One region of the Pantoea allii genome, then DNA from elsewhere that is predicted to be linked to it. Evidence: predicted binding sites of a transcription regulator. Region 1 holds the regulator's gene; the other holds the start of a gene.
The links. The regulator ArgR, encoded in region 1, controls arginine synthesis, uptake and breakdown. The targets are predictions, from matches to a motif close to ANTGAATAAAAATACANT.

Region 1 (4,351 bases):
ATCTTGATTTGTCGCCAGGCACAGGTTATGCCATCACCACACTGACTAAATATCTGTTGTTGCTGATTGGTGGCTTGCTGGGCTTCTCATTGATTGGGATTGAATGGTCGAAGCTACAATGGCTGGTGACCGGCCTGGGTGTTGGCCTGGGATTTGGCCTGCAGGAGATTTTTGCAAATTTTATCTCCGGTCTGATTATCCTGTTTGAAAAACCCATTCGTATCGGCGATACCGTCACTATTCGCGATCTGACTGGCAGTATTACGCGCATTAACACCCGCGCCACCACAATTACCGACTGGGATCGCAAAGAGATTATTGTGCCCAATAAGGCCTTTATCACAGAACAGTTCGTTAACTGGTCGCTGTCAGACTCCGTCACCCGCGTGGTGCTTACCATCCCTGCGCCTGCGCAGGTAAGCAGCGAGGAGGTGACTACCTTGCTGAAACTGGCGGCTGAACGTTGCAGCTATGTCCTGGATACACCACCGCCGGAAGTCTTCCTGGTGGATTTGCAACAGGGCATACAGTTGTTTGAACTGCGTGTGCATGCGGCCGAGATGGGCCATCGCATGCCGCTTCGCCATGAATTACATCAGCTTATCCTGCATGGCTTTGCAGAACATGGCATTGAAATGCCGTTCCCACCGTTCCAGATGCGTGTCGAAACCTTAAGCAGAAAAAGCGCTGCCGGGACGGGGGCGCCAACAACGCGGACCTTCAGATCAGGCGGACTGTAAAATAAAAAACGCCCGGTATGACCGGGCGTTTTCCTGTTTGGGCGGTGATATTATTGCTTCACAAACGCTTCGCCCTGGGCGATATCTTTTTTCAGGGTTTCCAACATGCCTTCCAGCGCCTGCTGCTCAAACGGACTCAGCGCACCGACAGCTTTATGCTCCGCGATACCGTTCTTACCCAACAGCAGCGGTTGCGAGAAGAAACGGGCATGCTCACCCTCGCCTTCAACGTAGGCACACTCCACAACATTCGCTTCGCCGTTTAAAGCACGGACCAGTGACAGACCAAAACGTGCGGCGGCCTGCCCCATAGATAACGTTGCTGAACCCCCGCCGGCCTTCGCTTCCACCACTTCTGTACCGGCATTCTGGATACGTTTGGTGAGATCTGCGACTTCCTGCTCGCTGAAGGTGACGCCAGGAACCTGAGACAGTAACGGCAGAATAGTGACACCAGAGTGCCCACCGATCACCGGGACTTCTACTTCGCCAGGTTTTTTACCTTTGAGTTCAGCCACAAAGGTGTTGGCGCGAATAATGTCCAGCGTCGTTACGCCAAACAGACGATTCTTGTCATAAACACCGTGTTTCTTCAGCACCTCAGCCGCAATCGCCACTGTGGTGTTAACAGGGTTGGTGATCACCCCAATCAACGCTTTAGGTGCCGTAGTGGCAACCTGCTCAATGAGATTACGCACAATGCCGGCATTGACGTTAAACAAATCGGCGCGATCCATACCGGGTTTGCGTGCAACCCCGGCGGAGATAAGCACGACATCAGCACCTTTTAAAGCGGGGGTGGCATCTTCTCCACTGAAACCCTTGACCTTAACCGCGGTAGGAATGTGGCTAAGATCGACCGCAACGCCCGGTGTAACGGGAGCAATATCGTAGAGAGAAAGTTCTGAACCTGCGGGAAGCTGGGTTTTGAGTAGAAGTGCTAGCGCCTGGCCTATGCCACCAGCGGCACCGAGTACGGCAACTTTCATTCATAACTCCTTATTAAGATGGGGCAGAGAAAAGCAGAAATTCCATCTGTGTCAGACCTAAATCAACTGCTCAGGCGATGACGCGCATCCGCGACTATTTTACGTGCTTACGCACTTAATCTCCGGATTAAAAACGCACTTAATCATACCACTATCTTCCGCACGCCGGATTGCAGTCAGATGGCAGACCTGTTCGTCCCGTCAGCATTACCTTGGGTAAGTGACATTCACAAATGCAGCCTTTCCACCCGGTAACCCTCCAGAGTGTGATCGATATAACCTGAGACCGACAATCTTGACGTCGGCAGACAGAGAACGGCAGTGTACATTTTTATTTTCTTACCTCATCAATAATATAACACCTTTGCAACCTTTGCCTTTTCAGGCTGTGAGCTGGGTTTTGGTCTGAGTAAATTCTTTGCTATTATCGCCGCCCGCGATGGATACCGCTTCGTACAATTAACAACCGATTGCATAAAAATTCATTTATATGCATAATAATGACTTTACTGCGGCCCGAACCGCGGTTTTTCTTACGTTTACTGGTAACTTATGCGAAACCCATCGAAACAAGACGATCTGATCAAAGCCTTTAAGGCTTTATTAAAAGAAGAAAAATTCAGTTCTCAGGGCGAAATTGTTCAGGCGCTGCAGGAAGACGGCTTTGAGAACATCAACCAGTCTAAAGTTTCTCGGATGCTGACAAAGTTTGGCGCGGTGCGCACCCGCAATGCCAAAATGGAAATGGTGTACTGTTTACCCGCCGAACTCGGGGTGCCTACCACGACGAGCCCTCTGAAGAATCTGGTTCTGGACATTGACTACAATGACGCGCTGGTGGTGATCCATACCAGTCCTGGTGCCGCACAGTTGATTGCTCGCCTGCTGGATTCTCTGGGTAAGTCCGAAGGTATCCTTGGCACCATTGCTGGTGATGACACTATCTTTATTACCCCAGCCCGCGCCTTTACCGTCAAACAACTTCACGACGCGATCCTTGTGCTGTTTGAACAAGAGTTGTAGCCGTTACGCCTGACCGGCAGCACACTGCCGGTTTACCCTGCCCTTTCTCTTTCATCCCTTCTCCAGACCATCGCTCGCAAAATACATTATTTTTCAATGATTTAACATTAAGCCGTAATGCTTTCAGGACAAGAAATATTGGTCATACCTTTTATGCCACTTACCATTACGCGCTATTTTACACTGCTTTACATTCAAATAGTGGCGCTATCACCCAGACCAAAATAGTTAAGCAGCCAGATCGACCATGATTTTTCGCACTAAAAGTTAAAGTCACGCATCTTACTGTTTTTATGCGTAATTACCTGCCTGAGATAGGTTTTTCACCAATTTTAATAACTTTTGGTTATAAAAAAATCCCATAAGGTTAAATTGAGTCAACAAAACATTATTAGGCAGGTATTAATTTCTGCCGTTATTAGTCCTATACTTACTTTCGTGATGTGAATCACACTAATAAAAAAGAAGAACAACCACGACGAGGACATCTTTTATGAAAATTAAAACTACCATCGCTGCCTTAAGCATTTTATCTGCCCTGTCATTCGGCGCTTCAGCAGCAGATTATATCTCTGCTTCACAAGCACAGAATCTGCAATCTGTCGGCACAGTCAGTGTCAGTGGTGTGGCCGGTGCGCCATCCGATATCAGACAGCAACTGAGCGATAAAGCCGATCAGCAAGGTGCAAAAGCCTTCCGTGTTATTGAGGCCTACAACGATGGCAACTATCACGCGACCGCTGAGCTGTACAAATAAAATCGTTGGTACTGACAGGTAACCAGCTGCTATCCACGCGTTCGCTGGTTAAACATTATTACCGGAGAATGAATCATGAAAACCCAATTAACGATTGCCGTGCTGAGCCTGGCTTCACTGCTCTCTTTTGGTGCTAACGCCGCCAGCCTGGTAACGAATCAACAGGCGCAGGATATGAACCTGCAGCCGCTGAATCAAACAATTAGCGTGAGTGGTATCAACGGCGACCAGACCAATATTCGCCAGGTACTGTCGCAGAAAGCCGATGCACAAGGTGCAGGCCACTACCGCGTCATTGAGAACAACCGTGACGATACCTTCCACGTCACCGCTGAACTGTACAAATAAGCTATCCGCGGCCAGGCGGCCGCCCCTGACAAGATCGATGACCCGCTCTATGTTATTCATTCCGCAGGTTGTTGATATAAATGAGGAAAAATCATGAAAATCAAAGCAACCATCGCAACTGTTAGTCTGCTCTCCGTAATGACTTTTGGCGCTTCCGCAGCGCAACTCGTGACAGCAGACCAAACGCAGAACTTGCAACCTGTGGGAACCGTAAGCATCAGTGGCGTTGCAGGTGCCCCTGTCGACTACCGTTCACAGCTGTCTCAGAAGGCAGATGAACAAGGTGCCAGCGCTTATAAAATTATCGAAGCGAACACCGGTGACAGCTATCACATCACCGCGCAGCTGTATAAATAGTTCCTCGTCTTAAGTATGACGAACCCTTTAGCCCCGCTCGCCGGGGCTTTTTTTATGTCCGTCAAACAGAGAAAGTCCGGCATTTGTCACGATCCATGCCGGGGACCCGAAGCCGTTCTGGCAGCATAAAAGGGGGT
Region 2 (4,351 bases), 320 kb from region 1:
TTCATACAGCGCACCGGTCTGCAGCACCGGATAAACGTACTCGCTGATAAACTCTTCACGCAGATCAACAACGTGACATTCTGATGCACCCGACTGCAGCGCTTTCTTCTCAACGCCTTCCAGATCGCTACGTTCCTGACCAATATCAGCCACGAACGCGACCACTTCACAGCCGCCATAGTTTTCTTTCAGCCATGGAATAATGGCGGAAGTATCCAGACCACCAGAGTAAGCCAGAACGATTTTTTTGATGTTTTGCGTTTGCATTTCGTAATCCTTGAATCTGAGTCGTTAAGCGAGAATCCGGGTGCCAATGGACACACCGTTGAAAAGGTCAGGCAGTTGCTCGGCATGACGCCAACTGGCGATATCGACCGGGCGGCCCAGTGTGCGCGCAGCATCCAGCGCGGCGTTCACTTTCACAATCATGCCATCGGTAATGATGCCCTGCGCAATCAGCTGCTCTGCTTTGTCAGCGGTCATTTCTTCAATGCGCTGGCCTTTACCGTCAAGAATGCCACTGACATCCGATAACAAGACTAAATCAGCACCCAGCGTAGATGCCAGCGCCGTTGCGGCCTGATCGGCATTGACGTTCATTAACTGGCCGTCATCGGTGATGCCGATTGAGCTGACCACAGGCATATATCCCGCAGCCAGCAGCGTGTTGACCAACGCAGGATTACCCGGTGTGGCATGACCGACATGACCCAGCGCTTCATCCAGCTGCGTCACATTCACCAGGCCCGCATCACCCAGGCAAAGGCCAACCGCATGAATGCCATATTTTTTTGCCCATGCCAGCAGGGTTTTGTTTGCCGTACCCGCCAGCGCACCGGTAATGATGTCAATCTGGTCGGCAGGCGTCACGCGTAAGCCGTTCTTTTTTTGCACTGGCAGCGCCAGTTTTTTCATCAGTTCATCGACCAGGCAGCCGCCGCCGTGAACGACGATCAGTGGGCGCTGATGCGCTGAGCGATAGGCCAGCAACGCGTCAAATAAACGGGCCAGCGCTTCTTCGCTGTCTAACAGCACGCCGCCCAGCTTGATAATCAATGGATTGGTCATGGTTTACTCGTCCGTTAAATCAGTGACTGCGTTTCAGGGAAACCGAAACGAATATTAAGGCACTGCACCGCCTGGGAGGCCGCCCCTTTGAGCAGGTTATCTTCTGCAGCCACGACAATCAGATGTTCGCCCTGAACGGCAAAACCGATATCGCAGTACGGCAGTCCGACCACTGCCTTCAGTGCCGGCACGCCCTGTTCGTAAACGCGTACCAGCGGCTTATCGTGGTAGGCATTGTGAAAAGCTTCAGCCACATCATCACGGCTTACACCAGCCTTCAAACGGCAGGTGACCGTCGCCAGAATCCCACGCGGGAAACTGCCCAAATGCGGCGTAAAAATCACCGGTGTGCCCAGGTGCGCCACAATTTCAGGATAATGACGATGATTAAAAATACCGTAAGGTTGCAGGCTGACTTCGCAGAAGCTGGTGCCGATGTTGGCTTTACGTCCCGCACCACTCACGCCGCTGGTGGCGTTAATCACCGGCCACTGCGCGTCATTCAGCAAACCCGCATCTAACACGGGCTTCAGCGCCAGCTGGGAGGCGGTTGGGTAGCAGCCCGGAACGGCCACCAGCTGGGCTTCTTTGATTTTTTCCTGCTGAAACTCTGCAAGGCCGTAAACGGCTTTATCCAGCCAGTCACCATGCTGGTGAGTGAAGCCATAAAACTGCGTGTAAAAGTCGCCATCGTTGACGCGAAACGCGCCTGACAGATCGAACACCACACAGCCAGCTTTGAGAAATTCAGGGGCCAGATCGTGACTGACTTCGTGGGCGGTCGCCAGAAACACCACATCCACTTTGTCTGCCCATTCGGCGGCATTGCTCAACGGCTGCAGTGGCAAATCCACCACGCCTTTCAGCTGTGGATGAAGATCAGACAGGCGCTTACCCGCATCGGGACTTTGCGCAGACACCGCCAAAGCGGTTATGTTGATATGTGGATGGCGATTAAGGAAGGTGGCAAGCTCTACGCCAGCATAACCACTGGCACCAACGATCAGCGTATTCAACATCAGGCTGTATACCTTTATTACAGTCACACGTTCCGGGTCGCGGCCTTGCCCCGTTGCCCACGATGTCGTTTGCAGCGATTTAAGGTTCACATGCACACGACGTTAATGTATTTTTATTCACTATTAATGCATGAATATTGATACATCCTAACTCAAGGACCGTCAACAGTGAAGACAAAATTACCGCCTTTTATCGAACTATACCGCCAGTTGATCGCAACGCCGTCAATCAGCGCAACCGATGCCGCGCTCGATCAGAGCAATGAAACTTTAATCAATTTACTGGCGGGCTGGTTCCGCGACCTGGGTTTTACTGTGGACGTGCAGCCCGTACCGGGAACGCGTCATAAATTTAATATGCTGGCCCGTACGGGAAGCGGTGCGGGCGGCCTGCTGCTTGCCGGACATACCGATACGGTTCCGTTTGATGATGGTCGCTGGACCCGCGATCCTTTTACCCTGACCGAGCACGACAATAAGCTTTACGGTCTGGGCACCGCCGATATGAAAGGCTTCTTTGCGTTTATTCTGGACACACTCCGTGATGTGGATGTGACAACCCTGAGTAAGCCGCTCTATATTTTGGCGACCGCAGATGAAGAAACGACGATGGCGGGCGCAAAATACTTTGCAGAATCCACACAGCTCCGTCCCGACTGCGCCATCATTGGTGAGCCGACCTCGCTGAAGCCGGTACGGGCGCACAAAGGCCACATTTCCAATGCAATTCGTATTCAGGGGCAATCAGGCCATTCGAGCGATCCCGGACGCGGCGTCAATGCCATTGAGCTGATGCATGAGTCGATCACCGAACTTATGCAGTTGCGTAATACGCTCAAATCACGTTATCACCACGATGGCTTTGCGATCCCCTATCCGACCATGAACTTTGGTCATATTCACGGCGGCGATGCGGCAAACCGTATTTGTGCCTGCTGCGAGTTGCATATGGATATCCGACCGCTACCGGGACTGACCCTGAGCGATCTCGACGGCCTGTTAAATGAGGCACTGGCTCCCGTTAGCGAACGCTGGCCGGGACGGATTACCATTGAAGAGCTGCATCCACCGATCCCCGGCTACGAGTGCCCTGCTGACCATAAACTGGTCAAGGTCGTCGAAACACTGCTGGGTATCCAGACGGAAGTGGTCAATTACTGCACCGAAGCGCCTTTTATTCAGCAACTCTGTCCGACGCTGGTGCTGGGCCCGGGTTCGATCAATCAGGCCCATCAGCCAGATGAATTTATCGATACCGCATTTATTAAGCCAACACGCGCACTGATAAGCCAGGTTGTGCAGCATTTCTGTCACTAATTGTCATCAATCGGGGCATTTCACTGAATTAACAGCAAAATGCCCCGCCATTCTGCGGGATTTAATAATAAGAATAACTTATCCCACTTCTCCCCCATCAAATTCCATGAATTTCCGGCAGTTAGCTGCACGTTTCCTTCACTTTAAGTCAATTGACGAACGGAAGATTACGTGGCTAGATAAAAGACGATGTTATACCCGCAGGGCAATCATCCCACTTTATTCAGCTTGCGACAGGCAGCAACTGAAGAACCTCGGTCAGAGCCGAGAGGACAACGTTGCTGGCTTTTGTGCTGCCTGAAAAGGCCGGGTATAGAGGTTTATCAAGACGATAAGGGTGTCAGGGTCACATGAACGAACAATATTCCGCAATGCGAAGTAATGTCAGTATGCTCGGCAAACTGCTCGGGGATACGATCAAGGATGCGCTGGGAGAGAATATCCTGGACCAGGTGGAAACCATCCGTAAGCTCTCTAAATCATCCCGTGCAGGCAATGACACTCATCGTAAGGAATTGCTGAACACACTGCAAAACCTGTCAAACGACGAGTTATTGCCCGTGGCACGTGCATTCAGTCAGTTCCTTAACCTCACTAACGTGGCGGAGCAGTATCAAACCATTTCCCGCAGCGGCGACGGCGCAAACCATCCCGAACTGTTGAAAAAGACCTTTGAAACGCTCAAACAAAACAATCTCAGTGAAAGTGCCATTCACGCCGCTATTGAATCACTGTCACTGGAGTTGGTGCTGACCGCCCATCCCACCGAAATCACCCGTCGTACGCTGATTCATAAACTGGGTGAGGTAAACAGCTGTCTTGAACAACTCGACCACAGCGATATTTCTGATTACGAACGTAACCAGATTATGCGCCGCCTGCGCCAGTTGGTTGCTCAGGCCTGGCATACGGATGAGATCCGTAAATATCGCCCAACGCCCGTGGAT

Region 2: argC (N-acetyl-gamma-glutamyl-phosphate reductase) is a predicted target of ArgR. The motif match lies at 2,192-2,209, and genes of this name have one in related genera.

Annotation. Positions count from the first base shown of each region.
Region 1 is NZ_CP125958.1:531,322-535,672, reverse strand. It holds gene mscM (miniconductance mechanosensitive channel MscM) at 1-740, shown strand, start outside; gene mdh (malate dehydrogenase) at 791-1,729, opposite strand; gene argR (transcriptional regulator ArgR) at 2,282-2,752, shown strand; gene yhcN (peroxide/acid stress response protein YhcN) at 3,246-3,509, shown strand; gene QNH99_RS02555 (YdgH/BhsA/McbA-like domain containing protein) at 3,585-3,857, shown strand; gene yhcN (peroxide/acid stress response protein YhcN) at 3,951-4,214, shown strand.
Region 2 is NZ_CP125958.1:216,240-220,590, reverse strand. It holds gene QNH99_RS01015 (argininosuccinate synthase) at 1-267, opposite strand, end outside; gene argB (acetylglutamate kinase) at 292-1,068, opposite strand; gene argC (N-acetyl-gamma-glutamyl-phosphate reductase) at 1,083-2,087, opposite strand; gene argE (acetylornithine deacetylase) at 2,256-3,404, shown strand; gene ppc (phosphoenolpyruvate carboxylase) at 3,755-4,351, shown strand, end outside.